One region of the Croceicoccus naphthovorans genome, then DNA from elsewhere that is predicted to be linked to it. Evidence: predicted binding sites of a transcription regulator. Region 1 holds the regulator's gene; each other region holds the start of a gene.

Region 1 (7,938 bases):
TGATCGTGTACTTGAAATTCTCATACTCTTCCTGGCTCGGCAGTTCGCCGTTCAGCAGCAGGTAAGAGACTTCCATGAAGCTGGAATCTTCGGCCAGCTGACCGATCGGGTAGCCGCGGTGGAGCAGGACGCCTTCTTCGCCGTCGATATAGGTCAGGCCCGAATCGCAGCTGGCGGTAGAGGTAAAGCCCGGGTCATACGTGAACATGCCCGTGCGACCGTACATCTTGCCGATGTCGACCACATCGGGTCCGATCGTTCCGCTTTTGACCGGAAAATCATAGTCGCTGCCAGCGACATTCAGGTTGGCCTTGTTATCCGCCACGTGGGTTCCCTCCATTCATGAATCCGCAGATGCGCCATCCGCCGGGACGTCGACGGCCTGCGCGGCGATGCGCGCCAGACTCTCTTCGCGTCCAAGCAGAACCAGCACGTCGAATATCCCAGGCGACGTTGCCTGGCCGGTGAGTGCCGCACGCAGCGGCTGTGCCAGCTTGCCAAGACCGAGATCTTTACGCTCTGCCATGTCCTTGAGGCTGGCTTCGAGCTGCTCGCTAGTCCAATCCGAACAGACTTTCAACTCGGCAAGAATGTCATGCAATAAGGATCGGGCATCGCTTGTCAGCAGGCCCTGCGCCTTTTCGTCCATGGGCAGCGGGCGTTCGCGGAACAGGAACAAGGCGCCAGCGGCCAGTTCGTCCAGATTCTTGGCCCGCGCCTTAAGCGACGGCATCGCCTCGATCAGCAGGTCGCGATGCTTGTCGGCGACAAACCCCGTCTCCAGCGCCGCGATGCGCGGTGCGGCCAGATCGGCAAGGCGCGCATCGTCGGCATCGCGCATGTAAAGGCCGTTCATGTTCGCCAGCTTCTTGAAATCGAAGCGCGACGCGCTCTTGCCCACGGCAGGCAGGTCGAAGGCGGCGATCGCCTCTTCGCGCGTGAAAAGTTCCTGATCGCCGTGGCCCCAGCCAAGACGAAGCAGGTAGTTGAACACCGCTTCGGGCAGCAGGCCCAGTTCGTCGCGATAGGCGTCGACGCCCATCGCACCGTGGCGCTTGGACAGCTTTGCCCCGTCCGCCCCGTGGATCAGGGGGATGTGAGCATAGACCGGTTCGTCCCAACCGCCCTCGATGGCCTGCATCGCGCGATAGATCGGCAATTGGCGGAAAGCGTTGTTCAGGTGGTCGTCACCGCGGATGACGTGAGTGACACCCATGTCATGGTCGTCGACCACGACCGCCAGCATATAGGTCGGCGTGCCATCCGACCGCAGAAGGATGTAATCGTCGATCTCGGCATTCTTGACGCGAACCTTGCCCTGAACCGCGTCTTCGATGACGGTCTCGCCATCGGTCGGCGTTTTCAGGCGCACGACGTAAGGTGCACCCTCCGGTGCCTCGGAAGGATCGCGGTCGCGCCAGCGCCCGTCATAGCGCATGGGCAGCTTCTTCTCGCGCTGCTCGGCGCGCATCGCTTCAAGCTCTTCGGCAGTGGCGAAACACTTGTAGGCGTGGCCCGCATCAAGCAACGCATGTGCGACCGCAGCATGACGCCCAGCCCGCTGGGACTGGAACACCGGTGTCTCGTCATAGTCGAAGCCCAGCCAGTCCAGCCCGTCGAGGATGGCGTCGATGGCTGCCTCGGTCGAACGCGCGCGGTCGGTATCCTCGATCCGCAGCAGCGCCTTGCCGCCGTGATGGCGTGCATAGAGCCAATTGAACAGCGCCGTGCGAGCGCCGCCGATATGCAGGAAGCCCGTGGGCGAGGGGGCGAAACGCGTGACGACAGGTTTCGCGACGCCGTTTGCGTCGGTGACTGTCGCTGCCGTGCCGCTTGCCATCTGGGTACGCTTCCTTTCAATGCGTCTATCGGGTGGGCCGCAGACGGAAAGGCAGATTCAGATGGCTGATAATGCCGCCGTTCCAGTCTCGGGCGGAGGGTCGGGCAATTTGCCAGCGCCTTCGCGGTTGCGGCAATGGGGAAGCTTTCGCAATTTGTCCAGCCCGGACCTTTGGCTGGACCGGGCGGAAATTGCGCTGGCGGACCGCCCTTTCGAAAGGATGCCGTGGATCGCGGTGGCAATGCTGGCGGGCATCGGCGCTTGGTTTGCTTTACCATCGTCATCAGAATGGTTTATTATCATAGGTTTGTTTGGATTTCTTCCGGGCAGTTCTCAACTTGTGCTGCGCCGTGGAGATTATCCTTTCTTGCGCAATGCGGTTGCCGCCCTTGCCATCGCGTTCATTGCCGGGATGTGCATAATCTGGGCGCGATCGGAATTGGTCGGCACGCCTGCGCTGGGCCGGCCCTTGGTGAAGCAGGCCGCTTTTCGCATTCTGGAACGAGAGGATGATCCGGCAAGAAACCGCGTCCGTCTGGTCGTTTTGGCGCAAATGTCCAGCGATGCTCCGGTGCGGGCGCGTATTTCGGTGCCGGATCGGTTCGACGCGTCGCAACTGGTCGAAGGGGCTACGGCAGAGGCGCGGCTGCGCCTCGTTCCGCCAAGTCGAGCCTTGGTTCCCGGCGCTTACGACTATGCCCGCCGTGCGTGGTTCGACGGGATTGCGGCGACGGGATCGGTACTGAGTCAACCTGAAGTTCTGATCACGGGCCGTGACAAGGCCCCCCGTTCCGTGCGGGACCGCCTGTCGGGCCGGGTTCGGGAGAGGATGGCGGAGGCGGGAGCGGCCCCCTCTGCGGCGGCTATTGCGGCGACATTGCTGGCCGGAGATCGCACAGGAATGACCAGTGCCGATGCGCAGGCGATGCGCGATGCCGGGCTGTCCCACCTCTTGTCGATCAGCGGGCTGCATGTCGGTGCGGTGATCGCCATCGTCTGGTTTTGTGCGATGCGTACACTGGCGCTCTGGCCGTGGCTGGCGCTGCGCGTGCCGCTGCCGCTTGTCGCGTCCGCCGTTGGGGCCTTGGCCGGGGTTGGCTATACGATCCTGACAGGCGCGGCATTGCCGACCGTTCGCGCCTGCCTGGCTGCGCTTTTGATACTGGTGGCGCTGTCTTTAGGACGGCAGGCGCTCTCGCTTCGCATAATCGCGCTTGGCGCGATTGCGATCATGTCGTTCTGGCCCGAAGCGGCGATCGGCCCCAGCTTCCAGATGAGCTTTGCCGCCGTAGTCGCGATCGTCGCATTGCATACCGCGAAGCCCGTCGCCGCCTATCGCGAGGGCGCACAGCGGCGGTCTTGGTTAAGTCGAACTGCGCGGGGCTTTGTCCTGCTGTTCCTGACCGGATTGGTGATCGAGATTGCGTTGACGCCGCTCGTCCTGTTCCATTTCCACCGGGCCGGGCTTTACGGCGCGGTCGCCAATCTTGTCGCCATTCCGTTGACCACCCTTGCCATTATGCCGCTGCTCGGCGTGGCGATGCTGGCAGAGGCGGTTGGGTTGGCCGCGCCGTTCTGGTGGCTCGCGGCGCAGGCAATCGGGGTGCTGTTGAGCTTGGCGCGAGAGGTATCTGCCGCGCCCGGTTCGGTCGGACTGGCCCCGTTGATCCCTGCATGGATCGTGGTGATGATTGCGGCGGGTGGCTTCTGGATGGCGATCTGGAGCGGGCGGCTTCGGCTTTGGGGCCTTGCGCCCGTGGCGGTTGGGCTGATTGCCCTGCTCACGTTCCGTCCGCCTGATTTGCTGGTTTCAGAAGACGGCCGTCATGTCGCGCTGGCCGGAAATGATGGCCTGTACCTGCTTCGCCCAGACGGAACCTTTGCGCGCGATGCCCTTGCCGAAGTGTCGGGGCACGATCCGGAAGAGCTTGCCGCCGTATCGCATCCGCTGTCGGATTGGCCCGACGCGCGATGCGACGAGAATTTCTGTGGATTGGCAGCCCAAGACGGCACCACGATCCTGATTGCCAAGGGCTTTGTACGACCTGAGGCAAAGAGCCTTGCCGCCGCCTGCGCGCAAAGCGACATTGTGATTGCCGAGAATGCATGGCCGGACATCTGCCGCCCGCGTTGGCTGAAACTGGATGGTCGGGAATTGTCGCGTCGCGGTGGTGCGGCTCTCGATTTCAAAAGCCGCACCGTCCGATATGTCCGTCCGGTCGGCGACCGGCACGGTTGGTGAAGCGGTGCTTAGTGGTAGCGCCGCAGCAGTCCGGCCAGGCGACCCTGCACCTGAACCTCACTCGGCGCATAGATCTGCGCTTCGTACGATGCATTGGCAGGATCGAGGCGTACCATGCCGTTTTCGCGACGCAAGTACTTCAACGTCGCCTCTTCGCCGCGCACCAGCGCCACAATGATCTCGCCATCGCGGGCAACATCGGTCTTGCGGACCAGCGCGAAATCACCGTCGAAAATCCCGGCTTCGATCATCGAATCGCCCGAAACTTCCAGCGCATAATGCTCGCCAGCACCCAAAAGGGCCGCAGGCACGGGAAGGGTCTGCGAATCTTCCATCGCCTCGATCGGAACGCCCGCGGCGATCCGGCCATGCAGCGGGATCTCGATAACATCGTTGGCGGGCGAGGGCGCAGGAGCCTTGGCCTTCGGCATCTCCACCACATTCGACGGCGTCTTTTGCCGTGCGGTCCCGGTCACATCGTCAGGCTGCCGCAAGATCTCCAGCGCACGGGCGCGGTTCGGCAGGCGACGGATGAACCCACGTTCTTCGAGGGCAGAGATCAACCGGTGCACACCCGACTTCGATTTCAGGTCGAGCGCTTCCTTCATCTCCTCGAAAGAAGGCGAAATCCCGGTCTCTTCCAGCTTGTGCTGGATAAAATTGAGCAGTTCATGCTGTTTACGGGTCAGCATCGTCATTCCCCTATCCGTCGTTCAAATGCGAACGAATAAGGAACAATTAAGAAACAAAATCGGTATCGTCAAGCGGTCAGCGCCTATATGCGGATAACCGAGACCGGTTCCCCTGAGGCAACCGGTGCAGACGCTGCCGGTCGCACGATCAGGCAATCGGCATTCGCCAATGGAACGAGGGCCCCGCTGTCCTGTACCGAGACTGGCGCAACGCCATCGGGTCCGAACCGGCCGCGCAGAAATTCGGCGCGCTTGCCCGTGGCGGGTAGGGCGGAGCTGCTTGGCCAACTCTCCCCTACCGGCAAGGCGTTGCCTGCACCCTGCATGGCGCGAAGCAAAGGCAGGGCGAACAGATGAGCGGTTACGAATGCGGAAACGGGATTGCCGGGCAGGCCCAGCACGACTTGGGGCCCGCGCGTCGCCACCATGATCGGTTTGCCGGGCTTGATCGCGACGCGCCAGAAGTCGACGTCCGCGCCGATGGTCTTGAGCGCGGGCGCAAGCAGATCGTGATCGCCGACCGACGCGCCGCCGCTGGTGATCAGGATATCGGCATCGCGTGCCTGTTCCATCGCCTCGGACAGCGCCTCGATCCGGTCCGGCACGGGGCCGATGCGCCGGATGTTGCCAGTCAGCTGGGCGCAGAGTGCGGCCAGCATCGGACCGTTGCTGGCGGGGATCGCGCCGGGCGCGAGTGCTGTGCCGGGCAGAGCCAGTTCGTCGCCGCTGTCGATCACCGCCACTTGTGGCTGCCGATGCACGCTGACGGTGGCGTGCCCTCCGCTGATTGCCAAGGCCATGCGGGCGGGTGACATGCGCGATCCGCTGCCAAGCAGTTGCTCCGCTTTCGAAAAATCGAGACCCGCCTTCCGCACATGACGGTCGAGCGGCTCCGGCGGCTCACCTGCGAAACGCAAGGTATCGCCGTCCGCCGTGCAATCCTCTTGCACCAGAACGGCATCCGCGTCGTCGGGCAAAAGGGCGCCGGTTGAAATGCGGACTGTTTGGGTCGGTGCGACCGTGCCCTTGTATGGATGCCCAGCGGCGCTTTCGCCGACGATCCGCCATGGCCCCGGCATGTCGTGGGCTCTTATCGCCCAGCCGTCCATCGCCGATAGCGGCGAGGCGGGTTGAGTCCGTAGGGCCTTCACTGGTGCCGCAAGGTATCGACCAAGCGTCGCTTCCACCGGAAGCTGTTCGCTAGGTGTTAGCTTGGCGAGGTCCAGCAGACGCCGCTGTGCTTCCTCAAGGCTGAGCAGGGCTTTCAAAGCTCCAGGTCCTGATGACCCTCCGCGCGCCAGCGGCCGGATTTGCCGCCATCTTTTGCGATCAGGCGGACCTCTTCCAGGACCATGCCTTTGTCCAAGGCCTTGGCCATGTCGTAGATTGTAAGGAGTGCGACACAAGTGGCTGTCATCGCTTCCATTTCCACACCAGTCCTGGCGGAAATCGCGGCCATTGCAGTCACCCGAAGCGCATCATCCTCGAACGCAAAATCGACCGTCACCGAATCCAGCCCGATCGGATGGCACAGCGGGATCAATTCGCCCGTCCGCTTCGCCGCCATGATCCCGGCGATCCGCGCCGTGGCCAGCACATCGCCCTTCTTTACCGCACCGTCGCGGATCGCGGCGAGCGCTTCTGTCGACATGCGAATCCGTCCGCTGGCAACGGCTACACGGCGCGTTTCGGCCTTGCCGCCCACGTCGACCATGCGGGCGTTGCCCTGATCGTCGAGGTGGGTAAGCCCGCTCACGCCGCGCCTGTCATCAAGGTGCGGGTCGCCGTTTCGACATCGGCTTGCCGCATCAGGCTCTCGCCCACGAGGAACGTGCGCACGCCGGAATGCGACAGCCGCAGGCAATCGGTCTGGCTGCTAATTCCACTTTCACCGACCAATAGCGATCCTTCGGGGGCTAGCGGGGCGAGTCGCTCGGTGTTCGCCAGATCGGTGACGAAGGTGCGCAGGTCGCGGTTGTTGATGCCGATCAGACGAGATTTGAGCTGAGCCGCGCGTTCCATCTCCGCCTCGTCATGGACTTCGACCAGAACGTCCATTTCGCGTTCCATCGCGGCCATCTCGATTTCCCCCATCTGCGCATCGGACAGCGCGGCAACGATGATCAGGATTGCGTCGGCCCCGATCGAGCGGGCCTCGGCCACTTGCCACGGATCGACCATGAAATCCTTGCGCAGCACCGGCAGGGTGCAGGCCTTGCGCGCAGCGATCAGGTAATCCTCATGCCCCTGAAAAAAGGGCGCGTCAGTCAGAACCGAGAGGCAGGTTGCGCCACCGGCGGCATAATCGCGCGCATGATCTTCGGGGCTGAAATCTTTCCTTATGAGGCCTTTGGACGGAGAAGCTTTCTTCACTTCTGCGATCAGGGCGAACCCGTCGGCGGCAGCCTCGCGCAGGCGCGCCTCGAACCCGCGGACCGGTTCGCGGGTCAGCGCCTCTGCATCGAGGTCGGCCAGCGTAAGCGAGGCCTTTCGCTCTTTGACCTCTGCGCGTTTGGTGTCGCAGATTTCGATCAGTTTGTTCGTCATGCCTTTACCGTATCGATCCAGCAATTGAGCAGCGCGTTGGCCAGCCCCTTGTCGATGGCTTCGGCTGCTTCCTCCGCCCCGGCGGGTAAGTTGTCCGCTTCCCCCGCAACCCAAAGCGCGGCGGCGGCATTCAGCACGACCGCATCGCGATAGGCACCGGATTCGCCTTGTAACAGACGGCGCAGTGCCAATGCGTTATAATCGGGATCGCCACCCTTGATCGTGTCGAGTGGATGACGGGCAAGTCCTGCATCCTCTGGCACCAATTCGGCGGGCGCATCGAATCCGACGCCTTCGACCCGACTCGGCCCGGCGATCGAGAGTTCGTCCAGACCTTCCATTCCCGAAACCACCAGTGCGCGGTCTGTGCCCAGCAAACGCATCGCTTCGGCATAAAGCGGTACGATATCGGGGTGCGCAACGCCGACCAGCTGGTGGCGGACGCTTGCCGGATTAGCCAGAGGACCAGTCAGGTTGAAGATCGTGCGCCGGCCCAAGGCCTTGCGGATCGGTGCGATGCGGGCCAGCGCCGGATGGTGCGCCTGTGCGAACAGGAAGGCGATGCCCAGATCGGGCAAGGTTGCCTCAGCCTGATGTCCTGCGCGGGCAAGGTCCAG
Region 2 (7,938 bases), 390 kb from region 1:
GGACCTGTTCGAGCGGGGGAAGATCCTGCTGACCGGTTGCGACCTGCTGGTCATCGATGAGGCGGACCGCATGCTCGACATGGGATTCATCCCCGATATCGAGACGATTTGCGAAAAACTGCCGACGGCGCGCCAGACCCTGTTGTTCAGCGCAACGATGCCGCCGCCGATCAAGAAGCTGGCCGACCGGTTCCTGTCGAACCCCAAGAACATCGAAGTCAGCCGCGCGGCGAGCACGAACGACAACATCGCGCAGTTCAAGATGGACGTGCCCGCCCGCAAAAAGCGCGAGGCGCTGCGCTGGATCCTTGAAAACGACAATGTCAGCACCGCGATCATCTTCGCCAACCGCAAGACGACGGTGCGAGAGCTGAACAAGAGCCTGCAACGCCACGGTTTCCGCACCGGTGAAATTCACGGCGACATGGATCAGCCCGCGCGGCTGGCCGAACTGGCGCAGTTCAAGGAAGGCAAGATCAATATCCTATGCGCCAGCGACGTTGCCGCGCGCGGGCTGGACATCAAGGGCGTTAGCCACGTCGTCAATTTCGACTGTCCGTGGCACCCTGACGATTACGTCCACCGTGTGGGCCGTACGGGCCGCGCCGGGGCCAAGGGCCGCGCCTTCACCCTGATCGCGCCCGACGATGCCGAAGCGCTGGATAACGTGGAAAAGCTGACCAAGTCGAAGCTGCCCGCTTTCGATTTCAAGGCGCACTTCGCCGAACACGGCTATCCCGAATCGCAGGAAGAAAAGCCAGCCCGCCGCAGCCGTTCGCGCCGCGACGATGACGAGCGTGAGGATGAACGCGAAGAGCGGCCCAAGCGCGAACGCAAGCCGCGCGCCGAAAAGGCGGATCGCAAGCCAGAGCGTCAGTCGCGCCCGCGCCGCGACGAGGCCGAAGAGCCGAGCGAACCGGGCGCATGGAACGGCCCGGTGCCCGACTTCCTCGGCGTTTCGGCGTTTTAGGTCAGATCTGGTTTCGGATCAGGCCGCGGCCTGAATTTCCGTGAGCTTCAGATCGAACGTCAGGTCTTGACTCGCAAGCGGATGGTTGCCGTCTGCGGTAATCGCTTCGGGACCGACTTTGGTGATCACCATGTTGACGGTGTTCCCGTCCTGCTGCTGCGCGCTTAGCTGCATGCCGGGCTGTGGTTCCGGCTCTGCGGGCAGGTTGGCGCGCGGGATTTCGACGATCATCTCTTCCCTGCGCGGACCGAAGGCGTTGGCGGCTTCGATCGTCACCGACGTTTCGCCGCCGACCTCCATGCCGGTCAGCGCATCCTGAATTTGCGGGAAAATCTGATCGCCGCCGATGGTCACGGCCTGTGGTCCCTGCTGTCCGGTGTTGCCCACGACTTGCCCATCGCCGGTCTTCACGACGTAGTTGATAAGGACGGTGTCACCGCTCTTCGCAGTCTGCATGAAAATTCCTTTGGGATTTTACGGTTCGGCGCACGGCGCGCCGTCTGGACCGACGCCCGCAGTGGCGCCGCATTCGCCCCAAGGGTCGCAAGCGAGGGCCGCTGAGTCAAATCGGCGGCGGAGCGGCGGGCATGCCTGTCGTTCAGGCCGGCCTTACGAAGCTGTCGATCACGCGCTTCGAAGTTCCGCTTTCAAACGCAATTTCCAGCTTGTTGCCTTCCTGCCCGATGACCTCGCCATAGCCGAACTTGTCATGGAATACGCGGTCCCCGATGGCGATGTCGGTGCGGGCCTTCGCGGCAAAGCTGGCGGCGCTGCGCCGTGCCTCTGGGATGCGGCGCGGGGTCGGATCGTATTCACTCGCCGCTGCGCGTTGCCAGCCGGGGCCGCGGGTCATCGTGCGAGCGGGCTGCGCCTTGGCGACGTGGGCGAAAGGATCGCCGCTTTCGGACCATTGTGCCCGCCATAGCGAGGCGCCGCCGGTCATCGTCGTCTCCATCTCGATCATCGCCTCGGGCAATTCCTCGACGAACCGGCTTGGGATAGAGCTGGTCCACTGGCCATAGATGCGCCGGTTCGCGGCGTGCAGGATCGTGCATTCGCGCCGCGCCCGCGTGATTGCGACATAGGCAAGGCGGCGCTCTTCCTCGAGGCTTTTGAGGCCGCCTTCGTCGATTGCGCGCTGTGACGGGAAGACGCCTTCCTCCCAACCGGGCAGGAAGACGTGATCGAATTCCAGCCCCTTCGCGCCGTGCATCGTCATGATGGTCAGCGTATCCTCGGTATCCTTTGCATCGTTGTCCATGACAAGGCTGACGTGTTCGAGGAATGCGCCCAGCGTCTCGTACTCCTCCATCGCGCGGGCGAGTTCGGACAGGTTTTCCAGACGCCCCGCCGCCTCGGCAGATTTTTCCGCCTGGAGCATCGCGGTATAGCCGCTCTCGTCCAGCACCGTGCGCGCCAGTTCGGCCGGGCTGAGCGTCTGCGCAGCCTCTCGCCAACGCGCGAAATCGCGCATCAGGGCAAGCAGCGTATTGCGCCCCCGCGCGGGCAGTTCGTCGGTATCGCAGATTTCCAGCGCCGCTTGCGCCAGCGGAATGCCCTGCGCCCGCGCGTGAACATGCAGCTTTTCCAGCGCCTTTGCGCCAAGCCCGCGTTTCGGCGTGTTGTAGATCCGCTCGAACCCAAGATCGTCGCTGGGCTGGGCGATGACGCGCAGATAGGCGAGGGCATCGCGAATTTCGGCGCGCTCGTAAAAGCGAAACCCGCCGATGATCTTGTAGGGCAGGCCGATCTGGATGAAGCGGTCCTCGAACTCGCGCGTCTGGAACTGCGCGCGGACAAGGATCGCTGCCTGCGAGAGCTTGATCCCACGTCGGGTCAGACCCTCTGCCTCGTCCCCGATGCGGCGGGCTTCCTCCGATCCGTCCCACACCCCGATCACCCGGACTTTTTCGCCCGATCCGATCTCGGTCCACAGCGTCTTGCCCAGACGTTCGGAATTGGCATCGATCAGGCCCGATGCGGCGGCGAGGATTTCGGGCGTGGAGCGATAGTTCTGCTCCAGCTTGATAACCTTCGCGCCGGGAAAATCCTTTTCGAACCGCAGGATATTGGCAACTTCTGCGCCGCGCCATGAATAGATGGACTGGTCGTCATCGCCCACAACGCAGATATTGTGACGCGGTTGGGCGAGCAGACGAAGCCACAGATACTGAACGACGTTGGTGTCCTGATATTCGTCCACCATGATATATTTGAACCGCTGGCGATAACTGTCCAGAATGTCCTTCTCACGCCGAAAAATGTTCAGCATGTGCAGCAGCAGGTCGCCGAAATCGCAGGCGTTCAACGCCTTCAGCCGGTTCTGGTAAAGGCCGTAAAAATGCGCGCCCTTGCCGTTGGCATAGGCCTCGTTCTCCGCCGCATCGAGGTCCGCCGGGTTCAGCCCGCGGTTCTTCCAGCGGTCGATCAGCCCGGCCAGTTGCCGCGCGGGCCAGCGCTTTTCGTCGAGATTTTCCGACTGGATCAGCTGTTTCAACAGCCGGAGCTGATCGTCGGTATCGATAATCGTGTAATTCGATTGCAGCCCGACGATTTCCGCATGCCGCCGCAGCATCTTTGCCGCGACCGCATGAAACGTGCCCAGCCACGGCATCCCTTCGACGGCAGGGCCCGCCATCCGGCCAACGCGTTCGCGCATTTCGCGGGCGGCCTTGTTGGTGAAAGTGACACACAGAATCTCGCTCGGCCACGCCCGACGCGTTGCGACGAGGTGTGCAAGACGCGCGGTAAGCGCCGCCGTCTTGCCGGTTCCCGCCCCGGCCAGCATCAGAACCGGGCCTTCGGTGGTCAGAACCGCATCCCTCTGCGGCGGATTCAGCCCGAAAAGCCACGGTTCCTGCGGGTTTCCGGCAGTTTCGGGCAGATTGGCGGCAAGGGGGGAATCGCGGTCGCTCACCCGTGAACAGGTAGGGAACGCCGCGCGCGCACGCAAGGCGCTAAGCGGAACGAATCCAACACGAACGGCGTTTCTTAACCAAAATCAATCCGATTACAGGAGACCCTGATGAAAACCCTTTTGAAGGCTGGCGCCGCCGTGATGCTTGGCGCCGCGACTATCGCCGCCCCGACCATCGCGACCGCGCAGGACGCCGTCGGCGGCACGAACAGTGTTCAAGACAAGCGTGGCTATGACGCGCTGGATGCCGCACAGCAGACCGAGTACGACGCTTGGCCCGCCGAGTACCAGACGGTCTATATGGGTTGGCCGTATGAGTATCAGACCGAGTTCTGGACCTATCCGGTCGACTATCGCACGACATACTGGGATTGGCCCGCCGACTATCGCACCGCGTACTGGGATTGGCCGGCGGATTACCGCACAGCCTATTGGGCTTGGCCGAACAATTACCAGACCTATTACTGGGATCTGACGGCAGAGCAGCAGACCGCATGGTGGGCGCTGACCGATGCGCAGCGCGGCCAGATTCTGGCCATGACGCCGGAACAGCAACTGGCGGCTTGGGATTCGATCAATGCGCAGATCGCCGCGCAGCAGGAGCCGACGAAGGTCATGGCGTCGAACGCGACGGTCGAACCCGCGCCGGCGGCTCGCACAGGTGAGTATCCGATCTGTGGCGGCGAGATTCAGGATAGCTGCATCCAGCCGCGCGCTGCCGGTAAGAACTATGGCAACGTGCCGCTCGATTACTGGCCGGGGCAGCCCGCCAGCCAGATGTAATCGCATGAAGCACACCGGGCGCGGGTAAGCGATCCCTGCGCCTTGGGTGCGGGGCGGTGCGCGCCATGGCGCCACCGCCCCTTTTCGTGCGCGTTTACCATGTCATGGGATCGGGGTTGCCTTATCGGCCCTGATGCGGCCTAATCCCCGACATCGGAATGGAATTAAGGGGAAACATTTCCATGAAGAAAATGATCGCAGCATCGCTGGCCGCCGGGCTGGTTTCGGTCGCCGCACCGGCACTGGCCGACCATCACGAAGAGATGAAGGCCGAAGTCGTAGAGCGGAACGAGAAGGGCCATGCCATCAAGGTAAAGGTGGGCGACACGGTCTATCCGGTTTGCACGCCCGAGTCGCAGGACGGCTGCATCAACCCGCGTGAGGCTGGCCTGAATTTCGGCAACGCGCCGCTGGATCACTGGCCGGGCGCACCTGCCAGCGGGCTGACCCCGGCGGAGAAGATGCGCACGGCGGAGCAGAACGCGGCGATAGCTGCCGAGGCAGAGGCCGAAGCGCCCGCAGAGTAATCGCTATCGGGCGCAGGCCTCGATTAGATGTTGGCGAGGCGCAGCAAGTGAATGCGCCCCTTGCCGCTGTCGCGCACGGTGTCGACATCGAACCCGGCGACGGAGAGATCTTCCTTGCGCGAAGTCTCGATACTGATCCACGCGCCGGGCGCGATCCAGCCGAGCCGGTTCAATTTGTCGAGCGCCACCGCGCCCGCCCCGGTTTCATAGGGTGGATCCATCATGATCAGATCGGGCTGTTCCTGTGCGGGGCCGAGCGCCATGACCGACGATGCCCGCACATCGCACTTCGCCTTGGCGTCGAAACTGGCGATGTTCTTGCGTAGCGCCTTCACCGCATTGGCGTCCTGTTCGACCAGAAGCACGCGGTCCGCGCCGCGCGATAGAGCCTCCAGCCCCAGTGCGCCCGATCCGGCAAAAAGGTCGGCGACGTAAAGACCTTCGAAACTCCCGATCCGGCTGGCCAGCATGGAGAACAAAGTCTCACGCGTCCGGTCCGCCGTGGGCCGCGTGGTCTCGCCATCGGGCGCGACCAGCTTGCGCCCGCGCCATTCGCCCGCGATGATGCGCATTCCGCCGGGGCCGGATTTTTTCGGGCTTTTCACCGCGCCGCCTCGCGCTTCATGGCCTTGCGGAACCGCTCCACCTCTACCTGCGGCACTTCCACCGCCGCTCCGCGCGGCAGGTCGGCCAGTACGAACGGGCCGTAGGCGATGCGCAACAAGCGCGATACCTGCAGTCCGAGATGTTCGAGGACGTTGCGAACCTCGCGGTTCTTGCCCTCGGTCAGCGTCATCTCGATCCAGTTCTGGAGGCCGTTGCGGCGTTCCAGATTCGCCTCGATCTGGCCGTAGTGCACGCCGTCGACAGTGATGCCCTCGAACAGCGCCTCCAGATCGTTTTGCCCGACTTTGCCCATCGCCTTGGCGCGATAGGTGCGCGGAATTCCGGACGATGGCAGCTCCAACGCGCGTTTGAACTCACCGTCGTTGGTAAGGAGCAGCAGACCCTCGGTATTATAGTCCAGCCGTCCCACCGGCATCACGCGCGGCGTTCCCTGTGGCAGCGCATTGCGCAGCGCGGTGTAGATCGTCGGGCGGCCCTTGGGATCGCGCTCCGCCGTCAACAGGCCCGCGGGCTTGTGAAACAGGAACAGCCGCGTCGGTTCGGGCGCGCCGACCGGTTTGCCATCCACCGTCACGCCGCGCAGGCTGGTCAGGACTGTGGCGGGCGTGTCGAGAACCTCACCGTCGATGGCGATGCGACCGTCGGCGATCATGCGCTCCACCTCGCGGCGGCTGGCTATGCCTGCGCGGGCAAGCAACTTCGCGATGCGGTCGCCTTCACGCGGCGGGCCGTCCTGCGCCGGTTTGGCGGGCGGTTTGGGCGCGCCGGTGGGCTTGCGCCGGAACGGCGGGCGCTTCCCCGGGCGGCGGTCGTTGGGGACGGGCGGTTTACCCGGCGGCTGTCTGGGCGGTTTGTTCACGGCAGCGCCATGCGCCATCCGCTCTTGATGCACAAGGTGGGGGACAGGTCCGGCGTGCGATTGCAACCTTCGCGACTGTCTCTAGTTTGAAGTGGTGCAGATACGGGAGCGCGCATGACGACGATCAACGAAGCCGAAAGCAATCCCGACGCCGAACCGGCCAAGGATACGAAACCGGGCTTCCGTAAATTGCTGTCGTCGCTGGGCAATCGCAAGACGGCCTATATGCTGTTGTTCGGGTTTGCGTCGGGCCTGCCCTATACGCTGCTGCTCTCGACGCTCTATGCGTGGATGAGCGATGCCGAGGTCGATCTTGAGACAATGGGCGTCTTCTCGCTGATCGGACTGGCCTTCGCATTCAAGTTCCTGTGGTCGCCGTTACTGGACCGGATCGACATTCCGGGCATCAAGCGGCTGGGCCATCGCAAGCAATGGATCGTGACCGCGCAGTTTTCGCTGGCGGTGATCCTGGTGATCGTCTCGCGGCTCGATCCGGGCAGCGCCATCGGCATGATGTCGCTTCTGGCCGGGATCGGCGCCTTTGCCAGCGCGACGCAGGATGTGGTGATGGACGCATGGCGCGTCGATGTCGCGGACGAGGTGGCGACGATCGATATTCTTTCCACCGTGTATCAGCTGGGCTGGCGTTCTGCGGTTCTGGTCGGCGGCGCACTGGCGCTGTTCATGGCAGAGCGGCTGGGCTGGCCGACGGTCTATGCGATTTTGGGTGCGACGATGGGGCTGGTCGCGCTGGCCGCGATTTTCGCGCCCGAGCCGGACCAGACGGTCGCCTCTATCGCTGCCGACGACGAATCGCTGCGGGTGCTGCGCGATGCGGGGCAGCTGAGCCCGAAGGTGCGCGGCTGGGCGCTGGCCATCGTTGGCGTGTTGTGGGCCTGGGCGCTGGTGACGGTAGGCGTGTTCATGGTCCGCTCGCTGTCCAGCGATCCCGACGCGCGGCCCGATTCGGTTGAATTCATCCAGAACATGGGGCCGGTGATCGTGATCGCGACGGTCGTGGTGCCGGTGATCATCGCAGCGGTGCTGGAAAACTGGCGGCGCAAGGGGCGTTATGTCTTGGCGGCTGCCGCGCCGAAGAAGGGCAGTCTGGATGGTTTCGTCGATCAGGGTTACCGCGCGCTGATCCTCCCGCTGGCGGAGTTTGTCGGTCGGCTGGGCTGGGCGGTGATCATCGTGCTGACGCTGGTGCTGTCGTACCGTTTTACCGACACCGTTTGGGGCAGCTTTGCCTATC
Region 3 (7,938 bases), 270 kb from region 1:
CCCCCCGGCGGCGTTTCAGGTAGGGGTGCACCATGTCGCCCTGGATCGGACCCGGGCGGACGATCGCGACCTGGATGACAAGGTCGTAGAACTCACGCGGGCGCAGGCGAGGCAGCATGTTCATCTGCGCTCGGCTCTCCACCTGAAACACGCCCAGCGAATCCCCCTTGCGGAGCATCGCGTAGGTATCCGGGTCCTCGCGCGGCACGGTGGCCAGCGTCATGCGGCTGTTGTGGTGATCGGCCACGAGGTCGAGGCACTTGCGCACGCAGGTCAGCATGCCCAGCGCCAGCACGTCGACCTTCAGAATGCCCAGCGCCTCGATATCGTCCTTGTCCCACTCGATGAAACTGCGGTCGGGCATGGCGCCGTTTCCGATCGGTACAGTCTCGGTCAGCGCGCCATCGGTCAGGATGAAACCGCCAACGTGTTGCGACAGATGACGCGGCATTCCAATCATTTGCTGCGTTATCTTCAGAACCCGGCGCAAGTGAGGATCGGTAATGTCCATCCCGGTTTCGGCGGCATGACGCTCTCCGATCTCGCGCCCCCATCCGCCCCACACGGTGCCAGCCAGCGCGGCGGTCGCATCCTCGGACAGGCCCATCGCCTTGCCCACCTCACGGATCGCCATGCGCGGGCGATAGTGGATGACCGTGGCGCACAGCCCGGCGCGGTGGCGGCCGTATCTTTCGTAGATGTGCTGGATCACCTCCTCGCGCCGCTCATGCTCGAAATCGACGTCGATGTCGGGCGGCTCCTTGCGCTCTTCGGAAATGAAGCGGTCGAACAAGAGCGCATGCTGGGCCGGATCGACGGCGGTGATCTCAAGGCAATAGCAGACGGCGGAATTGGCCGCGCTGCCCCTCCCCTGGCACAGAATCGGCGGATCGACCCCGCGCGCGAAATCGACGATGTCCTTGATGGTCAGAAAATACCGGGCGAGATCGAGCTTTGCGATCAGCGCCAGCTCACGTTCCAGCGTCGTACGAACTGTATCAGGCAAGCCATTGGGATAGCGTGATTTTGCACCTTCCCATGTCAGGATTTCAAGGTGCCACTGCGGAGTGCGGCCCTCGGGATAAATCTCTTCAGGGTATTCGTAGCGCAATTCTTCCAGATTGAACCGACAGGCATCGGCAACGCTGCGCGCCGCATGGATCGCATGGGGCCAGCGGGCGAAGAGGCGGCACATTTCTTCCGGGCCCTTCAGGTGCCGCTCGGCATTGGCGTGGAGCAGGTGCCCTGCCTTCGCCACCGTCGTCTTATGACGGATCGCGGTCATCACATCCTGCAACGGGCGACGGTCGGGCGCGTGGTAGTGCACGTCGTTGGTGGCCAGCAGAGTCAGCCGGTTCGCACGCGCCAGCGCATCGAGCTGGTCGATCCGGGCGAGATCGTCGCCGGTATAAAGATAGCTGGCCGCCAGATGCCGCATCGCCGGCAAGTCGCGTGTCAGATGCGGCAGCAGGTCGGCAAAGGGCAACCGTGCCTCCACCCGCTCCGTCTCGCCGCCGCTAAGAGATACGACATTGCCGGGCACGCGCACCGTGAACCGCGCCGCCAGATCGCGCGGCGGCAGCAGGATCAGGTGGACGCCTTCGGAATGCGCGGCCAGCATGGCAAGGTCGATCTCGCACACGCCCTTGTCCTGCCATTCGCCGTTCAGCGTCTGCATCCGCCCCTGCGAAATCAGGCGGCAGAGGCGGCCATAGGCAGCGCGGTCGGTGGGATAGGCAAGAAAGCTCAGGCCTTCCACCGTCTCTATCCGCGTGCCGATCACCGGACGGAGCTTCAGCGTCTGCGCCTCGGTATGAACCCGCACCACGCCCGCGAAGCTGTTGGCGTCGGCGATGCCGATCGCATCATAGCCCAACGCGCGGGCAGCCATCACCAGGTCCACCGCGTCCGATGCACCGCGCAAAAACGAAAAGCATGAAACCAGCCCCAATTCGACGAAAGAGGCGCGCGTTGGCGCGTCGATCAGGTCTGGATCGAGATCGATCCGGCGCTTTTCGGGCGTGAGCGGTCCCTCTGGCATGACATCACGCCAGTTCCGTCAGCCGCGCAGCCACGGCGGCCAGATCGGCGCGGAACAGCCGCTCCTGCTCTTCCCGCCCCGCTCCATCGAGCCGCAGCAGATACGACGGATGCGCGGTGACCCACAACTCGCTCCCATCCTCCAACGGGATAGGTGCACCGCGCACCTTGCTGATCGACACCGTCTTGCCTAGCATCCCGCGCGCGGCACTCGCCCCCATTGCAAGCACCAGTTTCGGCTGCACGATCATCCGCTCGCTCTCCACCCACCAGCGACAGACGTCGATCTCCTTCGCGCTGGGGTTCTGGTGCAGCCGCCGCTTGCCACGCTGAACATACTTGAAGTGCTTGACCGTGTTGGTGACATAGGCCGCACCACGGTCGATCCCGGCCTGCGCCAGATGCACATCCAGCAATTGCCCCGCCGGACCGACAAAGGGCCGGCCCTGCAAATCCTCCTGATCGCCCGGCTGTTCGCCGACGATCATCAAGACCGCATCCTGCGGCCCCTCACCCATCACCGCGGTGTTGTGCAGTTCGCCGATGGGACAGCGCGCGCAGGCGTGGATTGCCTTGTCGATGGCATCCAGCGTCTCGGGCCGCTCACCCATGTCGAGCGCGCCCTTCTCCACCATCGTCGCCTCTCGTGCCTGTGCCCCTGCGATCAGTTCGGGGATGATCTGCGCCTCCGGCATATTTTTCCAGTACTTGCGCGGCATTTCTTTCAGCATCGCGCCAACCTTCAGGCGGGCGGGGTTGAAGATCGAGGCATAGTAGCTGCGCCACAAATCTTCCGCCGGGTCGCCATTGGGCGCATCGGCGCGGGTCGCAGGCGGGCCTTCGCGCAAAGTCTCACCATCCCAGTGCAGGCTGCCGTGCGGCGTCAGGATCGACCAGCGCATGTTGGCAAACCGCCGCGTGAAGAAACCTGCATTGTGGCGCAGGATATGGTGGAACGGTTCAAACCACGCGACGTAGTGCTCGCCCCCATTTTCCTCCTCGACCACGCGGAAGCGAACGAAGGCGCGCATCTTGTGAATGTCGCGCCGCACTTCACGCGCCATTTCAGCCATTGCGCGAACATCGGGATCGGCGGCGTCCTCGATCAGTTTCGGCTTGGCCTGCAACCGCCAGAGCACACGATATAGTAGAGAAAACCGCGTAGAATCAGAATTCAACAAGACAGTCTTGGCAATTTCCATGAATCGCCGGGATACACGCGGCGGCGGTGCATCGCGGTCCGGCACCGGCAAGCGCCTGTCACCATGAGTGAACAGGTCCCCCGCCTGCCCGCCCGGTTCGGTCCATGCCACGCGGTCGGGCGGAACGTCGGCCATCAACAACCGCCGCGCATGATCGCGCCATTCCTCGAAATCGTCGGAGGACGCCATCGGCACCACGTAATAAGTGCCAAGCTTCACGTGTTGCAGGGCCGTCATGCCACAAACAGCTCCAGCTGTTCGACCTTAGGCGCGATCAGGGCTTTCAGGTCCGCCCGGTCGGTCAGCAAAACAGGCCGCCAGTCCACCGTCACGATGAACGGCTGCACCTTCTTCACCGAGACTGTCAGCTTCGCCACGTCATCCAACCGCAACCGCCGATGTCGCCGCGCCGACAGGATCTGGCCCACCGCGCGCGTGCCCAGCCCGGGCACGCGCAGCAGCGCCTCCTTCGGCGCGCGGTTCACGTCGACCGGAAAGCTCTCGCGAAACTTCAGCGCCCAGGCCAGCTTGGGATCGATGTCGAGCGGCAGCATCCCGTCCGCGCCTGCCGCCTGCGCCACCTCGTGCGGGGCGAAGCCGTAGAAGCGCATCAGCCAGTCCGACTGGTACAACCGATGCTCGCGGATAAGTGGCGGGCGCTTCAGCGGCAAAACCGCGCTGGCATCGGGGATCGGGCTGAACGCGCTATAGTACACGCGCCGCAGTCGGTGGCGGGTGTAGAGCGAACTCGCCCGCGTCACGATATCGGCATCGCTCGCCGCATCGGCCCCGACGATCATCTGCGTCGATTGCCCGGCGGGCGCAAACCGGGGCGCGTGGCGGAACCGCTTTTTCGCGTCCTTCGCCTCGACAATGGCATTGTTCATCCCCGCCATGGCCCCATCGATCTGGCCCGCGTTCTTGTCTGGCGCGAGGCGGGTCAGCCCGGCATCGGTCGGCAGCTCGACATTGATCGAGACGCGATCGGCATAAAGCCCCGCGCGATGCACGATCTCCGGGTCCGCCTCGGGGATGGTCTTAAGGTGGATATAGCCACGAAAATCGTGCTCTTCGCGCAAGATACGCGCGGTTTCTACCAGCATTTCCATCGTATGGTCGGAACTGCGTATAATGCCGGAGGAAAGGAACAGCCCCTCGATATAATTGCGCTTATAGAACGTCAGCGTCAGGTCCGCGACTTCCTGCGGCGTGAACTTCGCCCGCTCTACGTTCGAGCTTTTGCGGTTCACGCAGTAGTGGCAATCGAACACGCAGTGGTTGGTCATCAACAGCTTGAGCAGCGAGATGCAGCGCCCGTCCGGCGCATAGGCGTGGCAGATGCCCATCCCTTCGGTCGAGCCGATGGCCCGACTTCCTTTTGGCCCGCCCCGACTGTCCCGCTTCGACGTGCCTGACGATGCGCAAGACGCATCGTACTTTGCCGCATCGGCAAGAATCTTCAGCCGGTCGAGAGTAGATTTCTGCGCCATATGTTCTTCTTATGTTCTTTTTCTCAGCAAGCCAATATCCTTTGTGAATCGGCCTGTCCAAAACGATACTCTTGGGGGAAAATTGAAACTGGTTGCCACCCGGACAGCGCCTTGGACGTCCTGGACGGTGTGCCTACTGGCAAGATTGTCAGTGACGCGGCAATGGAACCGATGGGATGACAATGAGTTAACCACGAGAACCGCGGAATTCCGCCGTTTTCTTTTGCTTCCCAGAAATAGTTAACGCATAGTGTTAGAAATTCGCGATTCGAGAGATCGCTCACCCGCCGCGCATTGCGCGATGGATGAAAACAGTCATTTCGCAGAGACGTTTTTGACGGTTAAGCACGGATGGCCTCCGTGTTGGGGCGGTGGAGTTCATCTTCATCGCCCCTTTTCGTTTCAGCCGAACAGCCCGTGCAGGAACCATTGCGGCAACCCGCCCCGCCCGTCGCCCGCCAGCCCGGCGCGATAGACCCAGTAACGGCGGCCCTGCCCATCCTCGATGCGGTAATAATCGCGCAGCCGCGTACTGCCCCTTTCACGCCACCACTCCGGCGCAATCCGTTCCGGCCCCTCCGCCCGCGCCACTTCGTGCAACGCCCCGCGCCAGCGGAAACGGTGGGGCAAGCCATCGGGCGTGGCGTAGAGCACCTCGATCATTTCCGCCCGGTCGAGCAGTTTCAGCGGGCGTTGGTGAAAGGCCAATTCGTGCTGCGCGGCGGGCAGCGGTTCCAGCGGCGGGTGCCAGCGTTGCGCGCGTTCGGGGATGTGGCTGGCATGCGGCACGGCGCGGCGCACCGCCTGCGGGCCAAGCCGGGTGGAGAGCCGGTCGATACAGGCGGCTAGGCTGGTGCCGTGTTCCTCGCTGCTTTCGCCCAGCCTGTCCTGCGTCAGGCCCAGCGGCTCGGCCCAACTGGCGGTCAGGCGCACCATTTCGAACCCGAAGCCCGCCTCCAGACTTTCGTTCGCGCGGGTCAGCTTTTCGTTGAAGAGGCGGCAGAGGTGATCGGGATCGCGACTGGCAGCGGCAAGCTCAAGGCGGCGCTGCACCACTTCGCCATCCACACGCCAGCAGGCAAGGTCGATACGCCGCGCGCCCTCGCCCCGCCCCTCCAGCTCTCGCACCAGCGCGGCGGCGAGGTCGGCGATGACCACTTCGAGCAGCGTCAGGTGGCGGATCGGCTCCATCAACCGGCGCTGGACCATCACCGGATGCACCGCGATCACCGGCAATAGCGGTTCCGGCACCCGGCCCAGCAACTGGTCATGGCGCAGCAGCGGGTTCGCGCTGGGCGTCTTGCGATTGCGGAACCGGCGGGCCAGCGCGTCGCGCCCGATCCCGGTCAGGTCGCCAAGACGCTTCAGGCCCAACCGCCGCAGCACCAGCAGGACATCGTCATCAAGCCGCAATGCCGCCATCGGCAAAGGGGCAAGGCGATCGGCCACATCGTCCCCTTCGGGCAGGATCGCGCCAGACGGCCCGTGGTGTGCGAGCGCCCATGCCGCCCCCGCCGTTGGCCCGATGGCAAGGCGCGCGGCAAGGCCGTGCCCGGCCAGCACCCGAGCGGCATCGCCCAGCAAGCGGCGCTCTCCGCCGAACAGGTGCGCTGCGCCGGTGACGTCGACGATGACCCCGTCGGGCGGGTCCATCGCGCTCCACGGCCCCCAACGCTGCGCCCAGACCGCCATTTTCTCCAGAAATGCCAAGTCCCCTGCGGCATCGGCAGGGTGCGTGACGACAGCAGGGCACAGCGCGCGGGCATCGGCCAGCATCGCTTCCACCCGAACGCCCTGTGCGGCGGCAGCGCGGTTGACGGCGGCGATACGCGGCCCGTGCGCGGTTTCGCGGATCAGCGCGACGGGGTGGGCATCTTCCCCCTCCCCCTCGGCTAGTGGCGAACCGTCAGCGCCCTTCCTGCCGGGATTGGGGCGCAGCCGACGCCAGCGATCGATCGACAACCGCGCCAGCCAGATCGCCATCACGCGGCGTGACGACGGTTTCGGCGACGATAGGGGCACGGTCGCTGCGGTCATGCTCTCCCTCCTGTCTCGTGATCCACCAAGTACCGGGGCGCAGGCCCCTTGCGCGGAACAAGTCCGCCTTCCACCGCGCCGCACCGGGTGCCTGCGCGTTCCAGCGCGGGGCTAGCGACGGGGCCGAAGCCACCTCCCACCGCATCCGCGCCGCGCCCAGATCGCGCCGCGCGTCGAGCCTCACCAGCCACAACGGCACGCCATGCCGCTCTGCCGCCAGCACAAGGCGGCGCGAGGCGGTAAAGTCGAACTCGCGCGGGTTGCCCGCGACCTCACCGATGACAAAGGCAAGATCGCGGCAACGGATTCCTTCCTCCAGCGCGAAGAGCGCTTCCGCCGCGTCTTTCACCGCGACGTGCACCATCCGGTGCCGCAGATCGCGTGGCAGGCCCGGATGATAGGGCCGCCCGCCCAATCGCATCGCAGCCCGATCCTGTACCCATAGGAAGCAGCGCTCGTCGCTCACCTCCTCCGGCACGGCCTTTTCGGGCTGCAAGTCCGGTGCAATTCTGGGTGTGGTTTCAGCCAACGCAATCGCCAGCCCCGCGCCGCTAGCCTCCGCCCCCGGTGCAAAGATGTCGCCCGCACCCCGAAACGCGAAATGCGGTCCCCACGCACCAATCGCGTGCCCCTCCCCGGACGCAGACTCACCATCCCCCAGCCATCGAGCGGGAGCGAGGCGGGCGGCCGGGAAGATCCCCGGCGGCAGCGGATCGGCTGCTGCCGCCGGGACATTCCCGCCGCGAGGCAGGGCGGCGGAATCGGTCATGTAAATCGGGTGCCGTTAGTGGCGAATCGAATCTCTCAACGAAATTTGTTCTTATTATGTTCATGCCTTCCCGTCCATGCTCCCGGTCCGTCGCAGCACATCGTTTCTCCACCGAAAATCCGGAACGCCTCACCCGCTTTCCCGTTGGTGTTTCAAACGAAAGGATTTTTACCATGAAATACGATCAAGGCGATCCGAAAGAATTGAAACATGAGTTTTGGGAATCTTTGGTCGATTCCCCGTTTCTGATGCTTCAGCTTGATGCCGACCCCGACAGTGCTGCCCCGATGACGGCCCAACTGGACAAGCATGCCGATAGCGCAATCTGGTTCTTTACCACCCGCGACAATCGTTTTGCCAAGATGGGACCTGCCACCGCTACCTTCAGCTCCAGTGGCCA

Evidence for each region. Region 1 encodes LexA, which represses DNA repair genes until DNA is damaged. Its sites were predicted from a motif close to GTTCCNCNCTTGTTCT; they were not measured.
Region 2: AB433_RS06165 (ATP-dependent helicase) is a predicted target of LexA. The motif match lies at 3,891-3,906, and genes of this name have one in related genera.
Region 3: AB433_RS06715 (putative DNA modification/repair radical SAM protein) is a predicted target of LexA. The motif match lies at 4,735-4,750, and genes of this name have one in related genera.

What each region holds. Positions count from the first base shown of each region.
Region 1 is NZ_CP011770.1:1,601,503-1,609,440, forward strand. It holds gene AB433_RS08170 (citrate synthase) at 1-340, opposite strand, end outside; gene gltX (glutamate--tRNA ligase) at 341-1,840, opposite strand; gene AB433_RS08180 (ComEC/Rec2 family competence protein) at 2,208-4,082, shown strand; gene lexA (transcriptional repressor LexA) at 4,091-4,774, opposite strand; gene AB433_RS08190 (molybdopterin molybdotransferase MoeA) at 4,858-6,042, opposite strand; gene moaC (cyclic pyranopterin monophosphate synthase MoaC) at 6,039-6,530, opposite strand; gene trpC (indole-3-glycerol phosphate synthase TrpC) at 6,527-7,321, opposite strand; gene trpD (anthranilate phosphoribosyltransferase) at 7,318-7,938, opposite strand, start outside.
Region 2 is NZ_CP011770.1:1,215,996-1,223,933, forward strand. It holds gene AB433_RS06155 (DEAD/DEAH box helicase) at 1-970, shown strand, start outside; gene AB433_RS06160 (FKBP-type peptidyl-prolyl cis-trans isomerase) at 989-1,426, opposite strand; gene AB433_RS06165 (ATP-dependent helicase) at 1,569-3,887, opposite strand; gene AB433_RS19380 (hypothetical protein) at 3,996-4,670, shown strand; gene AB433_RS06180 (hypothetical protein) at 4,853-5,197, shown strand; gene rsmD (16S rRNA (guanine(966)-N(2))-methyltransferase RsmD) at 5,221-5,802, opposite strand; gene AB433_RS06190 (pseudouridine synthase) at 5,799-6,683, opposite strand; gene AB433_RS06195 (muropeptide MFS transporter) at 6,798-7,938, shown strand, end outside.
Region 3 is NZ_CP011770.1:1,330,471-1,338,408, reverse strand. It holds gene AB433_RS06725 (error-prone DNA polymerase) at 1-2,041, opposite strand, end outside; gene AB433_RS06720 (UdgX family uracil-DNA binding protein) at 2,046-3,479, opposite strand; gene AB433_RS06715 (putative DNA modification/repair radical SAM protein) at 3,476-4,732, opposite strand; gene AB433_RS06710 (DUF6504 family protein) at 5,135-6,715, opposite strand; gene AB433_RS20925 (hypothetical protein) at 6,639-7,538, opposite strand; gene AB433_RS06705 (pyridoxamine 5'-phosphate oxidase family protein) at 7,595-7,938, shown strand, end outside.